2 regions of the Gemmatimonas aurantiaca T-27 genome follow, and region 2 is predicted to be linked to the other one. Evidence: riboswitches for the same ligand, from Rfam matches in the RefSeq annotation. Region 2 holds a riboswitch; the other holds the start of a gene.

Region 1 (4,420 bases), 720 kb from region 2:
GCCCAGACCGCGCGCCGCGCCGGAGACGAGAACGACCTGGTCCTGCAATGCGTGCGACATATCAGCGGTTCCAGAGGTTGTGGAAATGATGCGTGGGGCCGTGGCCGTGGCCGACAGTGAGTCGATGCGCCGAAGCGATGGCGTCGGTTACGTACTGCTTGGCGGTGCGCACGACCGTGAGCAGGTTGCCTCCGCCTGCGAGGCCGGCTGCAATGGCCGCTGACAGCGTGCAGCCCGTGCCGTGCGTGTTGGCAGTGGCCACACGCGGCCCGTCGAACCAGTGCACACCGTCGGACGTCACCAGGCAGTCGGGGCTGCGCTCTTCCGTGAGATGGCCACCCTTGAGCAGCACGGCCTGTGGCCCGAGTGCACGCAACAGCGTGGCCTGCGTTTCCATCTCAGCGCGTGTGGATGCCATCGGCATATTCAGCAGATGGGCTGCTTCGGCCAGGTTGGGGGTGATCACGGTGGCCAGCGGCAACAATCGTGTGCGCACGGCGTCCACCGCGTCGGGTCGCAACAGCTCCGCACCGCCCTTGGCGATCATCACCGGATCGAGCACGACGGGCCCGCGCATGCGCTCTTCGAGTACGTCGGCCACGGTAGTGGCGATGTCGGCTGTGGCAATCATGCCGATTTTCACCGCATCGATGCGAATGTCATCGAAGAGTGACTCGAGTTGCTGAAGCACAAACACCGGCGGCACGACATGCACTCCGGCAACACCACGGGTGTTCTGCGCCGTGAGTGCCGTAAGCGCCGCCATGCCATACACGCGCTGTGCGGCAAACGTCTTGAGGTCCGCCTGAATGCCTGCGCCGCCGGATGGATCCGATCCCGCAATGGTGAGCGCGTTGGGAATGCGCGGGTGTGTCATGTCACGTACCGCTTCATCGATCGCCTGACGCAACGCCAAGGACGCCGCACGAGGATCCGGCTGTCCGCACACCGCCGACACCACAGCAATACCGTCCACGCCGGTGCGCATGACGCGAGTGACATGTTCGAGGTGCATGCCGCCGATGGCGACGGCCGGTAGCGTCGTCGCAGCCCGCGCGGCCTCGAGCCCCGTGAAACCCAGGGCGGCGGCATGATCCCGCTTGGTGGGTGTGGCCAGCACGGGGCTCATGCCCACATAGTCCACCAGCAGCGGATCGGCAGCGGCTGCCTGTGCTACCGTTTCACAGGACAATCCGACAATGGCCGAAGGCCCCATGCGCTCGCGTACGATACGTGGCGTGAGGTCTGACTGCCCCACATGCACGCCGTGTGCCCCGATGGCGAGGGCCGCGTCGATATCGTCGTTGATGATGAGCGGAACACCCGTTCCGTGCAGGACACGCATCAGGGCTCGGCCAATCGCAATGCGCTCTTCGGTGGTGGCCGTCTTGTCGCGTAGTTGCACCATGCTGATCCCGCCGGCGATGGCTTCACGCACCGTGTGCAGCAGCCCCGCTTTCGCACACAACAGCGGATCGGTGACGAGATAGAGACGCAGACACGCGCGCATCGTGTTGGCATCGCGAGTCATGGAGCGTTCCACGACACACGTTCCGTGCCTGTCAGATCGTCGGGCGTCACCGCCGCCAGGGCATCGAGGAATCGCCAGGCGAAAGAGCCGGGCCCCTCGCTGTGTGCATGTGCACGTGCGCCCGCTTCCGCGAACAGCGTCAAGGCTGCCACAGTTGCCTCGAGTGGAGCTGTCACCGCCGCGAACGCGCCCATGAGGCAGGTGAGCGAGCAGCCCAGCGCCGTGACCTGTGGCATCCACGGCGAACCGCCTGAGACCATCGCCACGCGGGTTCCGTCGGTGACCAGATCCACCGCACCCGTCACGGCCACCACACTGCCGTATTCGCGAGCCAGCGCGCTGGCTGCCGCGCCGGCCGCCGTCACCGGATCGGCCGCATCCACGCCACGTGCTGCGGTGTTGCCACCGGCCAGCGCCAGAATCTCCGACGCATTGCCACGCAGAATGGTGGGTCGACGCGAAAGCAGGTCACGGGCCACGGCTGAACGGTACGCCGAGGCATAGTGCGCCACCGGATCGAGCACCCACGGCGTGCCGACGGCGGTGGCCCCGTCGATGGCCGCCTTCATGCCGTCCACCCATGCGGGCGACAGTGTGCCGATGTTGATGGTGACCGCACGTGCGAGGCCGGCGAACGCGCCGCTCTCTTCGACCGTGTGGATCATGGCCGGCGCCGCGCCGGCGGCGAGCAGTGTGTTCGCCGCGATCTGCATCGCCACATAGTTGGTGATGCACTGTGTGAGCGGGGCCGACGCGCGCAGTGCCGCGAGGGCGTCGGCGGGCGAGAGGCGGGGCTGTGTGGGGCCTGAAGCCGAACTCGGAGCGTCCATGCGTCCTCCAGCCAGCGAGGACGGAACGCGCGCACCCCAAGCTGCTACCGGAGGGTGGCCGCGACTCCCTACGCCAGCATGATCTGGGTCAGGTTCAAAGGGTGCTTCTCAGCCCCGGCAGTACCGGGACGCCCCTGTCGTATGCATGGAAATGTAACTCGTCGGCTCGGACCCGGGGGAAGTGGTCGCCGTGTCATGCCAGTGGCTTCATGCGCCCACCACCGACCACACCGCGTGCGCCGCCGCACGCCACCAGAGTGAATCAAACAGGAACACTTCTGCGCCCTGCTCGGCGATCACGACCAGTCCGCCCCATAGCAGAACCGGGTGCACGGCCCCACGCGTGAGACGATCGTGCAGCATGGCCACGAGAATCCACACATCAGCCAAGACAAATGCCAGCCAGAACTCGGGATTCGGCACCCATGGCATCCAATGCCGGAAGCGGAACCACGCAGGCCAGATCACTACCAGTGTGGCCAGCAGCATCCAGCGCGGGTGCGCGTCACGTTGTCGACGTTGCACATAGCCGGCGACCACCAGCAGGACAAACATCAGTCCAGAGGTACAGACACCAAGTATCGAGGAGATCGCGACATCACCGAAACCCTGAGATAGCTCGCGGCGCACCTGCACGACACCCGCAGGGATCATGGTGATTGCCACGGCCACTGCCAGCGGAACTCCCAACTGCCCCACGCGACGGTGCCAGTTCACATGACGCATACGTATCAGCATCGGCTGCAGGGCAAACAACAGCACCCAGGCCATCGCCAATGCACCATGTATATGAAGGATCGGCGGCGCCTCGAACGTCCCTCCGACCATGGGAACGACGTAGGTGCGTCCGAAACCGACCGCCACTGCCACCAGGGCGACCACCGACATTCCGATGAAAAGCGGAGAGCGATTCATATTGGTTCGCAGGGACAACCTCAGGTCGCCAAATGACACACTATGCTACCTCCCGACGACGGGCACCTGGAAGGGCAAGGCTCGTCGACATCGCCGCTGTAGAAAAGAGCAATAGCAGGCGCTCAGCGAACATTTGTCTGCCTGACCCATACCGGAAGTTATTGTTTATATGCACCCACCTTTCACCACAGGCAGCCCCATGCTCACCATCAGTGAGAAGTTCGCCCGACTCGGCACCGATCATGCCCCCGGACAGGAAGTCCGGCAGGACCGCGTGGCACAGGACACGGACCTGCGTGGCGATGTGATCGCCGGAACGCCGGTCGACTTTTCTCACGGTGATGTGAACGACGACGCCTTCGCGCCAACGCCCGGTGCGTTCGAGGAATTTGTCGCGGGTGTGGAGCGCGGCGGCTCGCAGGCATACACGGAGTATCGCGGCGGTGCGGAGTTGCGTGACAGCCTCGGCGAACGCCTCACGCACTTCACCGGCAAGCCGGTGTCGGGTGCCGATGAACTGATCATCACGCCCGGCACACAGGGCGCGTTGTTTCTCGCGCTCGGCGCGACGGTGAATACCGGCGATCGAGTGGCTGTGGTGCGCCCTGACTACTTTGCCAATCGCAAACTGGTGGAGTTTCTGGGCGGCGTGGTCGTTCCGGTGCGCATGGACTACCTCGCGCACACCGACGGCGCGGGTCTCGACTTGGGCCAACTCGAAGACGCATTCAAGTCGGGTGTGAAGACGTTTCTCTTCTCCAACCCGAACAATCCGGCAGGCGTAGTCTACACCGCCGCAGAAATTGCGCGCATCGCCGAACTGGCCACCACGTACGGCGCGACGGTGATCGTCGATCAGTTGTATTCGCGCCTGCTGTACTCGGGCAGCACGTACACGCATCTGCGCGCGTCCAATATCGACGCGAATCAGGTCGTCACGATCATGGGCCCGTCCAAGACGGAATCATTGAGCGGCTACCGACTGGGCGTGGCCTTTGGCGCGCCGCACATCATCGATCGCATGGAGAAGCTGCAGGCTATCGTGTCGCTGCGCGCACCGGGATACTCGCAGGCGGTGTTGCGTACCTGGTTTGCCGAACCCGATGGCTGGCTGCAGGATCGCATCGCCCTGCACCAGGCGCTG
Region 2 (4,420 bases):
CCGTACGCGATGGTCGGCGTGAACGTCATTGCGGCCGACACCGATGCCGAAGCGCACCGGTTGGCCACCACCCAGCAGATGGCCTTCACGAACATCTTTCGTGGTGCGCGTGGCCTCGGACAGCCGCCCATCGACGACATCGAGACCTACTGGACACCCATTGAGAAGGCGCAGGCGGGTCGCATGCTGGCCCGCTCGATCGTCGGCTCACGGGATACCGTGCGAGCGGGGCTCGAGGCGCTGGTCGAGGAGACCGGTGCAGACGAACTCATTGTCGTGTCGATGATCTACGACCATGCGGCGCGACTGCACTCGGTGAAGCTGACGGCGGAAGCGGCAGGGCTACTGTAGGTCATTCTTTTTTGCCGCGGAAACGCGCGGAAAGCGCAGAAACTCACGGAAACAGAACAGCTTTGTTGTTTGATCCGTGTGGTTTCCGCGCTTTTCCGCGTCATCCGCGGCAAGGCTTTTCCCGCGCCAGACTCAGAACGCGTAGCCGAGCGTGACGAACAGAGCCCGGGCCGGCAGTACGAAGTACCGCACGCGCCCAGAGCCTGACACGGCGCCACTGCCGAACTTCTGAGTGTCGCCGAGGTTCACACCGCGCACCATCACGGTGAAATCCCGCACGGCCACGCGGGCCGATGCATCGACGGTGTAGTAGTCGGGAAGAATACGATCAGCGCTGCTGGTGTTGTCGAGGAATGCGCGTGACTGGTAGCGGCCTTCCAGGCTGAAACCCAGTCGCGGCGTGGGCAACACGTCCACACGATGCGTGGTGATGAAGCGCGGCGTGAGCATCGGCTCTACATCCCGGCGCACCACCGGCGTTCCACGCGACGAATCGGTGAACTGCTTGATGCGATTGTCGCTCCACGTGGCGTTGCCGGCGAAGACCAGTTTGTCGACACCGCGATAGGTGGCATCGAGTTCAACGCCACGGCGATAGCTGCTGCCCACACTGCGGCGTGGGATGGCGCCGGATGCTGTTGGCGCGCCGATGCGGGCCAGATCGTTCCGGAAATCCATGCTGTACAGATTGGCCGACACGTCGAGCGCGGAATGCGTGTACGTAAGACCCAGTTCGGTGTCGTGCAGGCGTTCCGGCTTCACGCGCGAGAGATCACCGAAGCCGGCCACATTGTCCGCGTTGAGGTCATCTTCACCGGCGAACATGTCACTGCGCGCGGGCTCTCGGCTGGTGATGCCATAGCTCGCGAAGGCCGACAGTCCGGGACGCAACGTCATCGTCACGCCGGCCTTGGGATTCAGGAATGCCCAATCGATGCTGCGCTCCGTGATACCGGCATTCTCCGATGGGTCGTAGCGGAATTGCGCCCATCGTCCCTGTACGTCGGCAAACCAGCGTGCGCGGCCCACGTCCACGGAGGCCTTCACGAACGCGCTGGCGTCCTGCTTGTGGCCGGTGTTGTCATACAACTCGGTATCGGGCTGAAAGTACGCCCGATGCGCCCGCTGGTAGGTGTTCGCATTGACACCCGTGTTGAGGCGCACCGCCCCCCGCTCCACGTTGTACGCACTGGTCACGCCATACCAGGTGTGAGCCAGATTGTAGCGGTACCGATCAGGCAGGTCGAAATAGTCGTAGTTGCCGCTGGCCGAGTTGCGATAGAGCGTGGTGTTGAAGCTGCCACCGTCGGCACGTGCGTGCGTGTAGGCGAGCGACACCATCTGCTGGCCAAACTTGTCGCGTTCGTTCGGATACAACGGGTTGTAGCGGCGATTCTCCGCGAGCTCGGCCAGTGTGGCACCCGTATACGAGAGCGTATCGGCGAGCTGTCCCACGATGGCCGTCACCTTCACAATGTCGCGGTCACCGAACCAGCCCGCGCCAAGGAATGCCGAGCGCCCCATGACACCCGAGTGATCACGATAGCCGTTGGTGCGCAGGGCACTCACGCGGCCATACGCGGCGAGGCGATTGTCGCCAAGACCAGAATTGAAAGACGCGCTGGCCCGCTGTGCCCCAAAAGAACCCAGTTGCACTTCGACGTCGCCGCTGCGCTGCTTCCGCGCCACCGGCATGGTCTCGAAGTTGATCGAACCCGCATACGACGCCGTGCCGGCCGTGCTGGTGCCCACACCACGTTGCACCTGCACGCTCTGCACGTTGCTCATCAGATCGGCCAGATTGGCGAAGTACAACACCTGGTCTTCCGGATCGTTGAGCGGCACACCGTCGATGGTGATGTTGATGCGCGTCTGATCGAGACCACGCAAACGCAGGTAGCTGTAGCCCCACTGCGTGCCCGTCTCGGTGTGGGCGGTCATCGAGGGGGCAGCCTGCATGAGCAGCATCGGCACATCCTGACCGAAATGCCGCGCGGTGATGGCCGCACGCCCGATGGTCTTTTGCGCGATCGGCGCTTCATTGCCGGCGCGGATGGCGTTGACCAGCACCCCTTCAATGCGGCGGGCCGTGGTGTCGGACGTGGCCGTGTCCGGACGTGTGGGTCGCGTGCCTTGCGCATGAAGCGCTACGGGCGCGAGCGTAAGCACCACGATGGACAGAGATGCGGCGGCCGTGCGAAGACGGCCAGGCCGCGGCGTGCGCCCATGGCGCACGAGGCTGCGACGAGACATCAGATTGGACTCCCTACGCCGGTACGAACCGGATCAGGTTCTACGGGACTCTCTCAGCCTGCGCACACTGGCGGCGCCGGCACCCCGGTCATGTGCCTCAACCCTAATTAGCTTTGCCCGTCATGACCAGCCTCTCCGCGTTTTGCCACTGGCTCGACGCCCACGGGTCGTCCTGCATGGAGGTCGCCGGCTTCCTGACCGGTGTCGTGAACGTGTGGCTGGTCACGCGCCAGAACATCTGGAGCTGGCCGATCGGGGTGGCCAACGCGCTGTTCTACACGGTGGTGTTTGCGCGCACGGGCCTCTATTCCGACACCGGCCTGCAGGTCGTGTATTTCGTGTTGTCACTGTATGGCTGGTGGCATTGGTGGCGCGGTGGACCGACGGCGGACACACTGCCGGTGACACGCACATCACGCGCACTGGCATTCCGTCTCTCGCTCATTGGCGTGATCACCTGGCTGTTGTTGTGGACCATCACGGCACGTATTCCCGGTGCCGCTTTGCCACACATCGATTCAGCACTCGTCGCCGCCAGCCTCATCGCGCAGTGGATGATGACGCGCAAGCTGGCCGAGAACTGGCTGGTGTGGATCGTCGTCGACATCATCTACGTGGGTGTATTCATCAACCGGCAGTTGCCGCTCACGGCGGTGCTGTATGCCGTGTTCTTTGCATTGGCCGTATCGGGACACATGCAGTGGCGCGCGTCGTGGCGTAATGCCCAGGCTGACGAGCAGCCCGCATGACACGACTGCGACGGGTGGTGATCACCGGATCGGAGAGTGTCGGCAAGACCACCCTGGGCCTACAGTTGGCGGCACACTACCACGTGCTGTGTGTCCCCGAGTACGTACGCGAGTTCACGCGCCTGAAGGGCACGCCGCCGGTGTTGGCCGATCGTGAGGGATTGGCCCGTGGTCAGGCGTCCTACGAAGACGAGTACATCGATCGTTCGCGAGCACTCGGCAACACTCTGCTGCTGCACGACACGGATCTGGTGAGCAATGTGGCCTACAGTCACCACTATTTCGGCGACTGCCCGCCCGCCCTCGAAGCGCTGGCCATTGCCCGACGTGCGGACCACTATCTCCTGCTCGACATCGATGTGCCGTGGATTGCGGACGGCGTCCGCGATCGAGGGGATCGCCGAGAGGAGATGCACACGCTGTTCGTGACCACACTGGATCGGCTTGGCGCCCCCTACACCATCGTGCGAGGCGACTGGCCTGAGCGCCTGTCCATCGCTACGAATCTCATCGACACACTGCTGTCTTCACCACCGTCTCCCTTCAACCTTGCAGACCATGAGTGAAAATCAGAACTACGCCAATCACACGCAGCTCACGCCGTACTACCATTTTTTCACCAGCCCCCTGGCCGCGATCTTTCTGATCTGGACAATCGTCCGATTTGTGAAGGCGCCAGGCGCGGAGACCGGCTACTTCCTCGTCGGCAGCCTCGCCCTCATCGGCGTGGTGGCCGTCTCGCGACTCTCTCCCCTGCGCGTGCAGGATCGTCTGATCCGGCTCGAGGAGCAGGTACGCTTCCAGCGTGTGTTGTCACCGGAGCTCACCGCGCGTGCCATCACCACGCTGCGCCCGCGACACTACGTCGCGCTGCGCTTTGCCAGCGATGTCGAATTGCCGGCTCTCGTTGAGCAGGTGATTGCCAATCCGGCTCTCACGTCCAAGGAGATCAAGCAGCAGATCAAAGCCTGGCGGGGAGATCGGTTCCGCGTCTGACGGGTACAGCGGGGGGAACACTGATGACACAAAAACAAAACAGATCGACACAGATACAACACTCTTTATTG

The links. A riboswitch is a leader RNA that binds a small molecule or an ion and turns the genes downstream of it on or off. The one in region 2 is predicted to bind thiamine pyrophosphate.
Region 1: linked by a shared signal. The riboswitch ahead of thiM (hydroxyethylthiazole kinase) and the one ahead of GAU_RS21710 (TonB-dependent receptor) in region 2 are both predicted to bind thiamine pyrophosphate.

The regions. Positions count from the first base shown of each region.
Region 1 covers NC_012489.1:4,356,290-4,360,709, forward strand. The annotation lists gene GAU_RS18920 (3-oxoacyl-ACP reductase) at 1-60, opposite strand, end outside; gene thiD (bifunctional hydroxymethylpyrimidine kinase/phosphomethylpyrimidine kinase) at 62-1,531, opposite strand; gene thiM (hydroxyethylthiazole kinase) at 1,528-2,361, opposite strand; TPP riboswitch at 2,410-2,507, opposite strand; gene GAU_RS18935 (hypothetical protein) at 2,569-3,249, opposite strand; gene GAU_RS18940 (pyridoxal phosphate-dependent aminotransferase) at 3,476-4,420, shown strand, end outside.
Region 2 covers NC_012489.1:434,971-439,390, reverse strand. The annotation lists gene GAU_RS01985 (LLM class flavin-dependent oxidoreductase) at 1-351, shown strand, start outside; gene GAU_RS21710 (TonB-dependent receptor) at 484-2,604, opposite strand; TPP riboswitch at 2,598-2,701, opposite strand; gene pnuC (nicotinamide riboside transporter PnuC) at 2,727-3,353, shown strand; gene GAU_RS01970 (AAA family ATPase) at 3,350-3,919, shown strand; gene GAU_RS20210 (DUF6526 family protein) at 3,912-4,349, shown strand.